DNA from 2 places in the Sphingobium sp. TomMM15 genome. Region 2 is predicted to be linked to the other one. Evidence: predicted binding sites of a transcription regulator. Region 2 holds the regulator's gene; the other holds the start of a gene.
What was found. Region 2 encodes LexA, which represses DNA repair genes until DNA is damaged. Its sites were predicted from a motif close to GTTCCNCNCTTGTTCT; they were not measured.

Region 1: the regulator LexA is predicted to act here: its motif matches at 4,969-4,984, upstream of uvrA (excinuclease ABC subunit UvrA).

Annotation. Positions count from the first base shown of each region.
Region 1 is NZ_AP027314.1:316,625-324,255, reverse strand. It holds gene ACZ51H_RS01765 (hypothetical protein) at 1-243, shown strand, start outside; gene ACZ51H_RS01760 (SDR family oxidoreductase) at 315-1,181, shown strand; gene ACZ51H_RS01755 (DUF1993 family protein) at 1,234-1,743, opposite strand; gene ACZ51H_RS01750 (hypothetical protein) at 1,903-2,451, opposite strand; gene ACZ51H_RS01745 (winged helix-turn-helix domain-containing protein) at 2,960-3,325, opposite strand; gene ACZ51H_RS01740 (hypothetical protein) at 3,369-3,617, opposite strand; gene ACZ51H_RS01735 (hypothetical protein) at 3,725-3,958, opposite strand; gene ACZ51H_RS01730 (UrcA family protein) at 4,149-4,514, opposite strand; gene uvrA (excinuclease ABC subunit UvrA) at 4,995-7,631, shown strand, end outside.
Region 2 is NZ_AP027314.1:477,457-485,087, reverse strand. It holds gene trpD (anthranilate phosphoribosyltransferase) at 1-873, shown strand, start outside; gene trpC (indole-3-glycerol phosphate synthase TrpC) at 870-1,661, shown strand; gene moaC (cyclic pyranopterin monophosphate synthase MoaC) at 1,658-2,128, shown strand; gene ACZ51H_RS02530 (molybdopterin molybdotransferase MoeA) at 2,125-3,303, shown strand; gene ACZ51H_RS02525 (hypothetical protein) at 3,358-3,510, opposite strand; gene lexA (transcriptional repressor LexA) at 3,663-4,334, shown strand; gene ACZ51H_RS02515 (ComEC/Rec2 family competence protein) at 4,295-6,469, opposite strand; gene gltX (glutamate--tRNA ligase) at 6,506-7,631, shown strand, end outside.

The DNA.
Region 1 (7,631 bases), 160 kb from region 2:
CCCTTCGAAAAAGTACTGCGCCTCGCCCCTGAAGATTTCACCCCCTCGCGCGGGCTGAGGCTCAGGCTTATCGGCCGCATTGAACGGGTGCCCGGAAACGGCCCGGTCCACTGCGCCCAGCCGCTAGGGATCGAACAGCGGCCCGTATGCGTCCTCGCTGTCACCCTGCGCGAAGTCCGCATGGAAATACCGGGTGCGGACGCCCCGATCGCCATCTGGGAAAATCGCAGCACGGGCGGCTAGGCGACCCGCCCTGCCGCAAGCGCATGAACCATCCCCCAACCCAAGTGTTGGCCGAGGAAAGGAGATGCGCCATGTCCGACACCCAATCCGACAATCATGAAGAGATGATCCACGAAGACGGCTTGCCCGGCCACGAAAGCAAGCTCGAACCCAAGCCCGAATGGGAACCCCGCTATCCCGGCTCCGGCCGCCTCGCCGGAAAAGTCGCTCTCATCACCGGCGCGGACAGCGGCATCGGCCGAGCCGTCGCCGCCCTCTACGCCCGCGAAGGCGCCGACGTCGCCATCCTCTACCTCTGCGAACATGACGACGCGAAGAAGACTGCCCAGATCGTCGAGGCCGAAGGCCAACAGGCCCTCACCATCGCCGGAGACATTGGCGAAAAATCCTTCTGCGACGACGCCGTCAAACAGGTAATCGACCGCTTCGGCCGCCTCGACATCCTGGTCAATAACGCGGGCGAACAACATCCCGATCAGGACATCACCGACATCACCGAAGAACAGCTGCGCCGCACTTTCCAGACCAACATCTTCGGCATGTTCTTCCTGACGCAAGCAGCACGCCCGTACCTCCAAAAAGGCGCCGCCATCGTCAACTGCACCAGCGTCACCATGTATCAGGGCTCGTCGGAACTGCTCGACTATTCCAGCACGAAAGGCGCCATCACCGCCTTCACCCGTAGCCTGTCGGAAAATCTCGTAAAAGACGGCATCCGCGTCAACGCCGTAGCCCCCGGCCCGATCTGGACCCCGCTCAACCCCTCGGGCGGCGCGAGCCCGGAAAAGCTCGAACATTTCGGCGAGTCAGTCCCCATGGGCCGCCCCGGCCAACCCAACGAAGTAGCCCCCGCATTCCTCTTTCTGGCGTGCGAGGACGGCAGCTACATGTCCGGCCAGGTCCTCCACCCCAACGGCGGTACGATCGTGAATGGATAACTGGTCCAGAAACCGTCGAAAGTCGGCTGAACCGCCAGAGGAACCGCTTCTGCTACGCAGGCAAAGCTTTATGGCGCTCCATATGCGGCAGAAAATCCATCTTGCCGATGTCCAATCCCGCGTTGCGCAGCAATGCATATGCCATTGTTACGTGAAAGTAGAAGTTCGGCATTATCCAGTCGCGAATATCCTCCTCCGACGACATAAGGAAGCGGATGCCATTGGGCAATGTGAGATCGACGACTGTGTCGGCGTCTGCCCAACCAGCGGGGACTGCTTGATCGTTTAGCGATCGAACCACCGCAATGCGTTCGGCAACCTCCGCGAGTGATTTATACGATACAACTTCGAGTGGGACGCTCTGCCCGGCGACTTGATTCAGTGCCAGCAGTACTTGGTTCAGAGCCACGCGAAACTGCATCTCCAGCGGAAACATGTCGTCGGTCAGTCTCGCCGCGAGCACATCATCCGTCATCCCAGAATCGATAGCTTTCTCGACAAGGTGATCGAGGCTGCCGAGCATGTTGTCGAAGGTCATCCGGGCGGACAGAGCGTAGGACATCGCAGACCCTCAAAAAAAGCCGGTGCAAAGCTATGGCATTCGCCTCTGCGGTCAAGCGGCGATCGAAGCATAACATTTCAAAGGCGCGGCAATCCTCACGGCCGCCACCGCCTCGCTTCAATCATATCGCCCCTCCCCCGGAGGAACGCCAGCAAAAGCTCAATTCGCCTTGCTCATATCCACCTTCTCCACCCACTCCGGATAGAAGGTCGGCTCCCGGTTAGACCACCCCACCGCCGTCGCCGCCGCCTCGCTGATCGACTGCAACAGCGCCCGCCGCTTCTCAGGATGCAGATGCGGCAAGCTCGCCGCCGCGCAGAACGCGCCCGGCAACCACGGCCTGGCCCCCGCCCCCAACAGCCGTTCATACAAAAACCGGTAGGCCGAAAAGCTGCTCAGCCTGTCCTGCCCCAAATCGAAAGCCGAAATCGTCACCAGCGGCGCCATGAACGGCTCCATCTGGTCCAGCCCGCTATCATCGGGCACCCGCGCCTTGATCTCATCCAGCCGCCCGTAGATGCGGGCCTGCGCGCGGATGCTCGCTTCCTCCACCATGTCGCGCGACCATAGCTTCATGGCGTCGCGGCGGTGTAGGCCGATGTCCAGCGACCGGCGGATATAGCGCTGCGTGGCAGACGGGAAACTGGCGAATTCGCGCAATTCAGCCAGGGTGATTGCCCCGTCAGCCGGTCTTGCATTAGTGCCCATGCTCTTGCCCTCCGACTTCAAGTCGATCAGCAGAACATGCGCCCAACATGGTTACTGTAAGCTTAAGCGCCGGTTCTGCCGACAACTACAGGGAATCACTTTTCCTTGTGCGTCGCAACATGTAATTTTTGTGAAAGCGACAAAAGGAGGCAGCAAAGCCCCCTTACAAAAGAGCATCGGGTCCTTAAGCAACGGCAAGCCGCAAACCCTCCCTCTGCGCCTTCTGCGTTCTCCGCGCGAAAATATATCACGCGGAACGGCAGCGATACGGAAGCACAATCAGAAGGCGAAGCGAGCGCCCCAGACTTAACCTCTATCCAGCTCCCAAGCCTCGCCTCAAGGACAAAGCTGACGCCTGACCCCTCCGCGCCTCCGCGTGAACCAAAATAGGGCGCGGCCACCAGCCACGCCCCAAAACGCAAAACCCTAAGCAACATCCCGTTGAGAACCCGCGAAACCACGCCACCCCCGGCATCCTACGCGATGCCCAAGTGCCGCCGCATCCTCCTCACTCGTCCGCCTGAACCGGCAACGGCTCGCCCCGCAACTCGCGTGCAAGGTCGGGCCAATGCGACCGTCCGGCCGCACTCGCCGCCGCCTTCTGCAACCCGCGATATTGGGCAAGCACGCCAAGCCCCAGCTCCGTCAGCACCGCGCCCTCACTCGACGTCGCCACCAGCGGCGCAGACCAGCATCGGTTCATCACATCCACCAGCATCCAGCAGCGCCGATAGCTCATCTTCAGCTTCCGCCCAGCCGCCGAGATCGACCCCTCGCTTGCGATCGCGTCCAGCAGGTCGGCCTTGCCCGGCCCCATGGCGATCTGGTCGCCACAATAAAGCTGTATCTTGATCTTCAGTGCAGGGCCGCTCATCCGCCCATTATGGCATGGGCAGGCCGCCCCGCCAATCGCGGCGTCAGGCTCGCCGCTCCAACACAGCGCCAATCATGCTGCGCCACACCGCGACATCACCCGCCTGCGCCATCTGCTCATCGGGCTCCCGCAGCGTGTGCAGGATAGCATAGGCATCATCCAGATAGTTTTGCCAACTCGCATCCACCGCGCCCGCCGCATGGGGATCATCGCCCTCGCCATTCAGGCTCAGCTGGCGTCCGGCCAGCACCCGGGCAATGCGTTCGATCGCGGGAGTAGCGGAAGTCGGCATCAATAAGGCTCCTCTCACCTTGCAGCGTCGTGCGCTTGGCGAACCGCCCGGCCACCGCCGATCCGGTTCGCCTCGCCCATGGATCATATCACCAATATCGCCGCCGTCTATCGCCCAGCCTTCTCATCCTCATCTTCTTCTTCGTGAAATCCCGAAGAAGGAACCGGATCGCCATGGTCGCCCGGCTTGGTGGCCGACGGCGGATCGGACGCATCCATACTGTCCATCAACCCTTCCTCCAGCTGCTCCTCGGGGGTGACGGCATGGTCCTGCGCATCGGTGGGACGCTCATCATGCGCTTCTTCACGGCTGTTGGGACGAATATCGGTCTTGTCGCTCATCTTGCTCTCCTCAGCGCACGAATGTCGCGCGCCACGCAGGATCAACGGCCAGTCCCGATGGCCGGTTCCCAGCAAGCATCCTCCAGCGCTCAATGTCCCCCCTCCCGCAAGCGGGAGGGGGTTAGGGGGTGGGCCAGCGCAACGCCAGCGATGAAGAGCCGATCACTCCTCCCCCCTCAAACGCAAAGCCTCAATTCCCCGCGCCAGGCACCTTATCCTTGCCCACCTCGGCAAAGCGGCTCGCATCCTGACCCTGCGCCTTGGCGATCGCGATGGCGACCGGCTCACCGACATGATCCACCGCCGCGATCTGGCACGACCGCAAATCCTGCATGGTCCGGCCCGGACACACCTTCACCGCAGCACGGCGGATGCAGGCATTCAATTCCTGCTGACCCGACTTCTTCGACAGGTCCAGATCGTCATAGCGCACATCGATCGTACGGCCGTTGGATTCAAACGGAATAACGCTCGCCTGCGCCGCCGCGCCCATCAACACGGTGGCAGACAGTGCCGCCAGCATGGCACCGCCGGTGCGATTGATAAAAAATGTCATGATGGTCCCCCTTCGATTGAACTGCTTGGGACTCGTCGCTCTTCAGGCGACCTGGTCCGCGATAAAGCCGCGAAGGCTGGGACCCGTCAGTCCTTCCGGCAGGGCGCAGATTTAAACAGGCCAGCGGTCTCTGTCGATCCCCAAAAGCCTTGTTGTCGTAGCGTAAAACACCACTCGTCTAAAATGGCCGAACAAGAAAACGCCCCCGGCGCAAGGGACGGCCGGGGGCGTATCCGGGATGCTGTCGGGCTATCCGGGATCTCTCATATCTACAGAAGTCGAGACGCCACCGCCGCAGCTTTCCCGTCGCGGCCCTTATACACCTGATCGGTTAATATCGCTCTACCTTTCGGTGACCCGCCGCCTGCTCGCGCTGGAAAGCATGGGCCGCTTGCGAGCCGCCGCCTGCTATCCCATATCCGCGCCCATAGCCCGGCAACGGCCTTGCCCCCAAAGAACAAATCTGGAACAACACGCCCCATGAGTCTGACCACAATTTCCGTACGCGGCGCGCGTGAGCACAACCTCAAGGGCGTGGACGTCGATCTCCCCCGCGACAGCCTGATCGTCATCACCGGCCTGTCCGGCTCGGGCAAATCCTCCCTCGCCTTCGACACCATCTATGCCGAGGGTCAGCGCCGCTATGTGGAGTCCCTCTCCGCCTACGCCCGCCAGTTCCTGGAGATGATGCAGAAGCCGGACGTCGAACATATTGACGGCCTCTCCCCCGCCATCTCGATCGAACAGAAGACGACCAGCCGCAACCCGCGCTCCACCGTCGCGACGGTCACCGAAATCTACGACTATATGCGCCTCCTCTGGGCGCGCGTCGGCATCCCCTATTCCCCCGCGACCGGGGAGCCGATCAGCGCCCAGACCGTCAGCCAGATGGTCGACCGCGTGATGCAATTGCCGGAAGGCACGCGCTTCTACCTCCTCGCCCCCGTCGTGCGCGGCCGCAAGGGCGAATATAAGAAGGAACTGCTGGAGTGGCAGAAGGCGGGCTACACCCGCGTCCGCATCGATGGCGAAATGTATCTGATCGAAGACGCCCCCGCCCTCGACAAGAAATACAAGCATGACATCGAAGTCGTGGTCGATCGCCTAGCCGTGGACCCGGACATGTCCACCCGCCTAGCTGACAGCTTCGAACAGGCCCTAAAGCTCGCCGACGGCCTAGCCTATGTGGATTTGGCTGACGGCACCATCGACTCCCTCTCCCCTTCAGGGGAGAGGGCCGGGGAGAGGGGAGCAACCCCCGGAAAAATGAAAAACGCAGGCATCCCGGACAACCGCATAGTCTTCTCTGAAAAATTCGCCTGCCCCGTCTCCGGCTTCACCATCCCGGAAATCGAACCCCGCCTCTTCTCCTTCAACGCCCCCCAAGGCGCCTGCCCCGCCTGCGACGGCCTCGGAGAACGCCAGGAGTTCGACCCCGAACTCGTAGTCCCCAACGAGCACCTCACCCTCAAAAAGGGCGCCATAGTCCCCTGGGCTAAGTCCAACCCGCCCAGCCCCTACTACATGCAAGTCCTAGGCTCCCTGGCCAAGGAATTCGGCTTCAACCTCGAAACCCCCTGGCAAGACCTCCCCCCAGAGGTAAAAATCCTCATCCTCCACGGCACCGGCGGCAAGCCTGTCACCCTGCGCTTCGTCGACGGCAAGAAGAGCTACGAGGTCAAAAAACCCTTCGAAGGCGTCATCGGCAACCTCAACCGCCGCCTCCTCCAGACGGAATCCGCCTGGATGCGCGAGGAACTGAGCAAATACCAAACCGCCATGCCGTGTGAGACATGCCACGGCGCCCGCCTCAAACCCGAAGCCCGCGCGGTCAAGATCGCGGGCGAGGACATCTCCATGTCCACCCGCCGCTCGGTGGTGGACGCGCTCGGCTTCTTCTCCACCCTCCCCGCGCACCTCACCGACCAGCAGAACCAGATCGCCAAGGCCATCCTCAAGGAAATTGTCGAGCGCCTCGGCTTCCTCAACAATGTCGGCCTCGACTATCTGAACCTCGACCGCACCAGCGGCACCCTGTCGGGCGGCGAGTCCCAGCGCATCCGCCTCGCCAGCCAGATCGGCAGCGGCCTGTCGGGCGTCCTCTACGTCCTCGACGAGCCCAGCATCGGCCTGCACCAGCGCGACAATGACCGCCTGCTCATCACCCTCAAACGCCTGCGTGACCTCGGCAACACCGTCATCGTCGTCGAGCATGACGAGGACGCGATCCGCATGGCCGACTATATCGTCGACATGGGTCCGGGCGCAGGCGTCCACGGCGGCACCATCGTCGCGCAAGGCTCCCTCAACGAACTGCTCGCCCACCGCGACAGCCTGACCGCGGACTATCTCAACGGCACCCGCCGCATCGAAGTCCCGACAAAGCGCCGCAAGGGCACCGGCAAGAAACTCACCGTCCACAACGCCCGCGCCAACAATCTGCAAAATGTCACCGCGTCGATCCCGCTCGGCACCTTCACCTGCATCACCGGCGTATCGGGATCGGGCAAGTCCAGCTTCACCATCGACACCCTTTACGCATCGTCAGCGCGCCAGCTGAACGGCGCGCGCATCGTCGCCGGCCCGCATGACAAGGTCACCGGCCTCGAACATTGCGACAAGGTGATCGACATCGACCAGTCGCCCATCGGCCGCACCCCCCGATCCAACCCGGCCACCTATACCGGGGCCTTCACCAACATCCGCGACTGGTTCGCGGGCCTCCCCGAAAGCCAGGCGCGCGGCTACAAACCCGGTCGCTTCAGCTTCAATGTAAAGGGTGGCCGCTGCGAAGCCTGCACCGGCGACGGCCTGCTCAAGATAGAGATGCACTTCCTCCCCGACGTCTATGTCACCTGCGACGTCTGCCACGGCGCGCGCTACAATCGCGAAACCCTGGAGGTAAAGTTCAAGGGCCACAGCATCGCCGACGTGCTCGACATGACCGTCGAGGATGCGGTGGAATTCTTCAAGGCCGTCCCGCCGATCCGCGACAAGATGGCGATGCTCGCCGAAGTCGGCCTCGGCTACATAAAGGTCGGCCAGCAGGCCACGACCCTCTCAGGCGGCGAAGCCCAGCGCGTCAAACTCGCCAAGGAACTCGCCCGCAGAGCCACC
Region 2 (7,631 bases):
GCTCAGCGCGGCGAGTCTGCAACAGAGATCGCCGCCGCCGCCCGCGCCATGCGCGCGCGCATGATCCCCATTGCCGCCCCCGCAGGCGCAATCGATGTCTGCGGCACAGGCGGAGATGGCCACCACACGCTCAACGTCTCGACAGCAGTGAGTCTTGTGGTAGCCGCCGCCGGAGTGCCCGTCGCCAAGCATGGCAACCGCGCCGCGTCATCCAAGGCCGGGGCCGCCGACACGCTCGAAGCGCTCGGCCTCGATCTTGATCGCGTCGCCGATACGGCGGAGGCAACGCTGGCCGATCTCGGCATCTGCTTCCTCTTCGCGCAGAAGCATCACCCCGCGCTCAAACGCTTCGGCCCGATCCGCAAGGCCATCGGCCAGCGCACCATCTTCAACCTGATGGGTCCGCTCGCCAATCCTGCCGGTGTGCGCCGTCAGCTCGTCGGCATCGCCCGCCCCGCCTATGTACCCATCTATGCCGAGGCACTGGCGGAACTTGGCGTCGATCGCGCCATGATCGTCTCGGGGGATGAAGGCCTTGACGAGCTCTCCCTCGCGGGCGGCAACGACGTCGCCGAAGTCACCGCGCAAGGCATCGTCGCGATGCGCCGCCTCACCCCTGGCGACGCTGGGCTTCCCACGCACCCGGTTGAGGCGATACGCGGCGGTGACCCCGCTCATAACGCCGCCGCCCTACGTGCCCTGCTTCAGGGTGAGCCGGGCGCCTATCGGGACGCCGTGCTGCTGAACGCAGCCGCTGCCCTTGTCGTAGCGGACGCCGTTGCCGATCTGCGCGCGGGTGTCGAGGAAGCTGCCGAAACCATCGACCGTGGACTCGCCAACGCGCTGCTCAATTGCTGGATTGCCTATAAATGACGAACAAGCTGATCGAAATCTGCGACACGAAACGCGAGGAAGTGGCCCGCCGCAAGGCCGCCATTACCGTCTCGACGCTCCACGCCCGCGCCGCCGAGCAGACACCCCCGCGCGGCTTCCGCCAAGCGCTCGACAGCGCCGCCCGCTCGGGCTTTGGACTCATCGCGGAAATCAAGAAGGCCAGCCCATCGAAAGGTCTTATCCGCGAGAATTTTGACCCGCCCGCCCATGCTCAGGCCTACGCCGCCGCTGGTGCCGCCTGTCTCTCGGTCCTCACGGACGAACCCTATTTTCAAGGCCATGACGATTATCTCATGGCCGCCCGTTCCGCCTGCGCGTTGCCAGTCCTGCGCAAGGATTTCATGGTCGATCCCTGGCAGGTCCTGGAAAGCCGCTCGCTCGGAGCCGATGCCATCCTCATCATCGCCGCCGCGCTGGACGACAATCAGATGGCGGAAATAGAGGATGCCGCGCTTGGCCTTGGCATGGATGCCCTCGTCGAAGTCCATGATGCCCATGAACTGGAACGTGCGCTCAAGCTCCGCTCGCGCCTCATCGGCGTCAACAACCGCGACCTGCGAGACTTCAGCGTTGACTTCGCCCGCACCTATGAACTGGTCGGCCACGCGCCGGAAGGCTGCACCTTCGTCGCCGAAAGCGGCCTTGGCAGCCACGCCGACCTGATCACCATGTCCGAACATGGCGTCCGCTGCTTCCTGGTGGGCGAAAGCCTGATGCGCCAGCCCGATGTCGAAGCCGCTACCCACGCTCTACTGACCGGCGAATGAGCAAGCTCACCCATCTTGATGAGGATGGATCGGCCCATATGGTCGATGTTTCCGCCAAGGCCGTGACCGCCCGTGAAGCCATCGCCACCGGCCACATCGCTATGAGTGCCAAAGCTGCGGCCGCCATCGCCCAGGGACTGGTAAAGAAAGGCGATGTCCTCGCGGTAGCGCGCGTGGCAGGCATCATGGCGGCAAAGCGGACCGCCGACCTCATCCCCCTCTGTCATCCCATCGCCCTGACCTCTGTCACGATCGACTTCGATCTGGAAACAGAAGGCGTCACCGTGACCGCTACCGCCAGAAGCGCGGGTCAAACCGGTGTTGAGATGGAAGCACTTACCGCGACCTCTGCCACGCTTCTGACCATCTACGACATGGCAAAGGCGCTCGATAAGGGCATGATCATCGGCAATGTCCGGTTGCTCGCAAAGTCGGGCGGCAAGTCGGGCGACTGGCGGGCCGAATGAGCCTGCTCCCGGTTGCGGAAGCTCAGGCGCGCCTGCTTGCGCTGGGCGGCCGCTTGCCGGAAGAGGACGCCCCGGTTTCCAACTGTGCAGGCCGATGGCTCGCACGTGACATCTTCGCCCTCCGCGATCAGCCTTGGGCAGATCTATCGGCCATGGACGGTTACGCCATTCGTGCGGCAGAATGGCCTGGCCCTTGGCGCCTGACCGCTGAAAGCACGGCGGGCGGCTCCCTTCCCTCCGCTTTGGCTCCGGGGGAATGCTGCCGCATCTTTACCGGCGCACCACTTCCGCCAGGCGCCGATACCGTCCTGATCCAGGAAGATGCCCAGCTGGACGGCCAGCTCGTGCATCCCCTCGGCTCTCCATTACCCACAGGACGAAATGCGCGCCCGGCGGCAAGCGACTTTGGCGCAAATCATCTATTGCTGCCTGCCGGTGCCGCATTGGGTCCCGCGCAGATTGCTCTCGCCGTTCTTGGGGGCCACGGAACCCTCCCGGTCGGCGCCCGTCCGCGCGTTGCCCTGATCTCCACCGGCAATGAACTCGTTCCCCCTGGAGCGCCCACGCCCTCTGGCCGCTTGCCGTCCTCCAACGCGCCCATGCTTGCGGCCATGCTAGGCCAGGCAGGCGCGGAGGTGATCGACGTCGGCATCGTTCCCGACGATCTCGACGCAATGGTCCGATCGCTCAAAGAAGCCGCCGGGGCCGACATCATCGTCTCGACCGGAGGTGCCTCGGTCGGCGATCACGACTTGGTGAGGCCAGCTTTCCAGGCGGCAGGCGGCACTCTGGATTTCTGGAAGATTCGCATGCGACCCGGCAAGCCGCTCATGGCGGGAACGCTGGGCGACGCCCTATTCCTCGGCCTCCCAGGCAATCCCGTATCCGCCTTCGTGACCGCAACGCTGTTCCTGCTGCCGCTCGTCCGGCACATGGCCGGAGCCGCCAGCCCGCTCCCGCGTACAATGATCGCGGAACTCGCCGCCCCACTTCCTGCGACCGGAGAGCGCGACGACTATCTTCGCGCCTACCTTACCGGCGCTGGTTTGGTCTCTGTCACCTCGCAAGACAGCGCCGCCACCGCAGCATTGGCTCAAGCGGACTGCCTGATCCTTCGCCCTGCCAATTCCCACCCCGCTGCCACAGGCGACCAAGTAACCATCGTGCCGCTCTGACAATGAGAAAGGGGCCGCAAAGCGGCCCCTCCCCGTGATCCAATCGAACGTAGATCAGCGCTGCTGCTTGCTGTGATCGCTCTTGTCCTTGCGGCTTTCGCCCATTTGACCCTGGCGATTTTCCTGCTGCTGCTGACGCCCGCCCTGGCTTGAGCGGTCACCACCTTGCTGGCGGCGCTGTTTGTCCTGATCGTTCTGGTTCGCCATCTTACTCTCCTATTCACCCTCTTTGGGAAGGCCGCTATTGAACGGCTGTGACGCAGGTCCGTTCCTTTCGTTACGCTTGGCGCAAGCCTGCTTGACTTGCCTCCTTACGTTTCCTATGCGTTCTCCATCCGTTCCATGGAGGATAAGTCGGCATGCTGACGCCCAAGCAACAGGAATTGCTCAGCTTCATTCAAACTCGGCTCGAGGAAGGCGGGGTTTCGCCTTCGTTTGAGGAGATGAAGGAAGCGCTCGATCTTCGATCGAAATCCGGGATTCACCGGTTGATTAATGCGCTGGAAGAACGCGGGTTCATCCGCCGCCTGCCGAACCGGGCGCGCGCGCTGGAGGTTTTGAAACTTCCTGAAGCGATGCATCGCGCACCCAAGGTTGCAGCGACACCCAAGCCGCAACTGTCGGCCAAGCCCCCGGTCGCAGCCAATGACGTTATAGACATCCCCCTTCACGGGCGGATTGCCGCAGGCGTTCCGATCGAAGCCATGGAAGGACAGAATATGCTGTCCGTTCCTGCGGCGCTATTGGGTGCCGGAGACCATTATGCTCTTGAGGTTTCGGGCGATTCGATGATCGATGCGGGCATCCTCGACGGCGACTTCGCACTGATCCAGCGCACTGAAGTCGCGCGCGAGGGGCAAATCGTGGTCGCACTGATCGAGGATAGTGAGGCGACACTGAAATATTATCATCGCCAGGGGCCTAAGGTCAGGCTCGATCCGGCCAACAATGCTTATGAGCCGCAAATCTACGATTCGCAGCAGGTGCGCATTCAAGGAAAGCTGGCTGGTCTGCTGCGACGGTACAACTGATCGGATCGGCGGCGAGCCGGAAGATAGGAAGGCCGGGCGACCCACGGATGTGCGTCGCCCACTGTTTTGCCGGTTCGCACGGTTCCTCCATCAAGATCGATCGCCAGCCCGCCGGTATGCGCCAACAGCCGCCGGTCGGCTTTCAGCCAGCGGGGCCGACACCATGACGGCAGGCGGCGGTCAGCGATAACGATGTCGGCACGCGCGCAATCGCGTGCCAGGCTGTCTTTGGGCACGATAACCCCGCTTCTCGTCACCAATAGCTGCCATATGCGCCCTCTTCCGGTTAGGGCCACCATGCACAGGTCCATGGAACAACGCGCCTCAGGCAGGTCTGCAAGAGCGCCCAGTGGACCTCCATAGCCTGCACTCTCTGCGATCATATCGCGGACATAATCTCCGGCCCGTTCGCGCAGAAGAGCCATGTCGCCGTCCTGCCCCCGGACGGCCACATGGCGCCCATCCGCGGTCACCAGAATGTCGGGAGGCGAACTCATCACGATGATGGCCATCCCCAGCGTCACGGGGACCATTCCCGCCCACCGCCAAGCGCTTCGCCACAGCAGGCACCAAAGGCCGCCCAGCACGATGATCCCGAAAATCACGTTGGACACCGAGGGCGCAGTGACGATCGCCCAAGGACTTGCCGCCACCCAATGCGCGATCAGCAACAGCACGTCGAGCGCGCGGGAGGTCAGCCACCAGGCTGGAGCACCCAGACCGGCAACATCCAGCAGCAGGGCCAACGCTTCCAACGGCATGACGACAAAGGTCGTCAGGGGAATAGCCACAAGGTTTGCAAAAGCGCCTATCATCCCGGCCTTGTGAAAGTGGAACAACGCGATCGGCGCCAGAACCATTTCCACCGCAAAGCCGGAGAGAAGCAGGACGGCAAGGTGGCGACCCAGTCGCCGAAGCGCTGGCTCGTCACGGGATGCCGCGAACGCCCGAAAGCGGTGATGTTCGCCCAAGGCAACAATAGCGATAACTGCGGCGAAACTCATCTGGAAGCTTGGCCCCGCCAGCGCCTCTGGCCATGCCAACAGAACCACCAGTGCACCGGCGGCTATCAGCCGCAAGGTGATGGCTTCGCGCCCAAGCGCAAGCCCGCCCAGCACCAGCAGTGCCGCGACGCAGGATCGAACCGTCGGCACTTCCGCGCCCGTCAGCAAAGTATATCCCAGGCCCGCCAGCGCACCACCGGCCGCAGCGATCAGCATCAATGGCCAATCCAACGCCGCACGTCGGCTGAGTGCCATGATCCGCATCAGCAGGAAAATGACCGCGCCGATGAGGGCGGTGACGTGCAACCCGCTGATCGAGAGCAGATGGGCAAGACCGCTGCGGCGCATCGCGTCGGCGTCCGCCTCGCTGATCGCGCCCTGATCCCCCGTCGCCAGCGCTGCGGCGATCCCCGCTCCGTCGCCATTTGCATTCTTCAATATATGCGCGAAAAGACGATTGCGCAGAGGCGGCGCCTCCGTTGATGGTCGTAGCACGACGATGGGCTTAAGCGCGCGTCCCGTTGCCCCGATCCCCTGAAAATAGGCTCGACGCGAAAAATCATAGCTGCCGGGCAGGCTCGCTTCGGCAGGAGGCATCAACCGAGCGCGAAAGCGAATGATGGCACCTTTGCCAACCCCTTCGGGTAGGTCCGCCGCTGCTATGTTCACCCGGATCAAGGAAGGCAGCGCAGACATGTCGATCGGACGGATCGATACGCGACTCATCTGCTGCGCAGGCACCATATCGGCTGACCTGACTTCGCCAGTCACTTCCACAAATGCCGCACGCGGCAATGGCGCCGTGCCGACAACCAGGGCTTTCCCCCATATCAACAGGCAACCTGACGCCGCGAGCAGACCGCCCAATATGATCGCATGGCGTATCCGACCGCCCTCCGGCAACATCAATCCGCCACTCGCAATCGCAATCGCGCAACAGCAAAAAGACAACCAAGTCAGCTGGTTAGGTAGAAAGAACCAAGCCGCAATGCCCAATCCAAGGCCCACCGGCACCCAAAGCGCAAGTTGCTCCCGCTCAGCCTCCAATGCCTGTTCCAGGCGCGCGAAAAGCTGATGACCGCTGCGCCCTATTATCGGGGCAACGGACGTTTGTCGTGGCTCAAAAGCCATGCTAGGGGGCGTCGCGTTCATGAATGAGCAAGGCGGATGTCGAGGAATAAAGCGGTGAGTGCAACGGGTTTGAACAAGCAGGTGGTAACCCGTTTCGCGCCATCGCCCACGGGATTTCTTCACATCGGCGGCGCACGCACCGCGTTATTCAACTGGTTATTCGCCCGGCACCATGGCGGCAAGTTCCTGTTGCGCATCGAAGATACCGATCGCGCCCGTTCGACAGAGGACGCTGTCGCCGCAATCTTCGACGGCCTTGACTGGCTCGGCCTTGCAGGTGATGAGCCCGCCGTCTTTCAGTTTGAGCGATCGCAGCGGCACGCAGAGGTCGCTAACCAGTTGCTCGCCGCTGGCCATGCGTATCGCTGCTACGCGACCCCCGAAGAACTGGCTGAACTGCGCGAACAGCAGCGCGCCGCAAAGCAGCCGATGCGTTATGATGGCCGCTGGCGGGACCGCGATCCTTCGGAAGCTCCGGCCGATGCCCCGTTCGTCATCCGGCTCAAGGCGCCGCGCGAAGGCGAAACGGTCATCGACGACGCGGTCCAGGGCCGGGTAGTCGTGCAGAATGCGGAACTGGATGACATGATCCTGCTCCGCTCCGACGGAACGCCGACCTATATGCTCGCCGTGGTTGTCGATGATAACGACATGGGCGTCACACATGTGATCCGTGGCGACGATCATCTGAACAATGCGTTTCGCCAGCTCGGCATTATTAAGGCGATGGGCTGGGAAGAGCCAGTCTATGCCCATATTCCTTTGATCCACGGATCGGACGGCGCAAAGCTATCGAAGCGGCACGGAGCGCTGGGTGTCGATGCCTATCGCGACGAGATGGGCATGCTGCCCGAAGCCGTGCTCAATTATCTTCTGCGTCTCGGCTGGGGCTATGGCGATGAAGAAACCATCTCACGAGATCGCGCAATCGAACTCTTCGACATAAGCGGCGTCGGCCGATCGCCCTCCCGCTTCGACATCAAGAAGCTTGAAAATCTCAATGCATTCTACCTGCGCGAGGCCGACGACCAGCGCCTGGCGGAACTGGTCCTGCCACGCGTCGCGCAACGGCTCGGCACGACCCCGTCGGCCAAGGCGATGGCGCTTCTCGCGCAAGCCATGCCTTCGCTCAAGCCACGCGCGAAGACACTTAACGAGATTG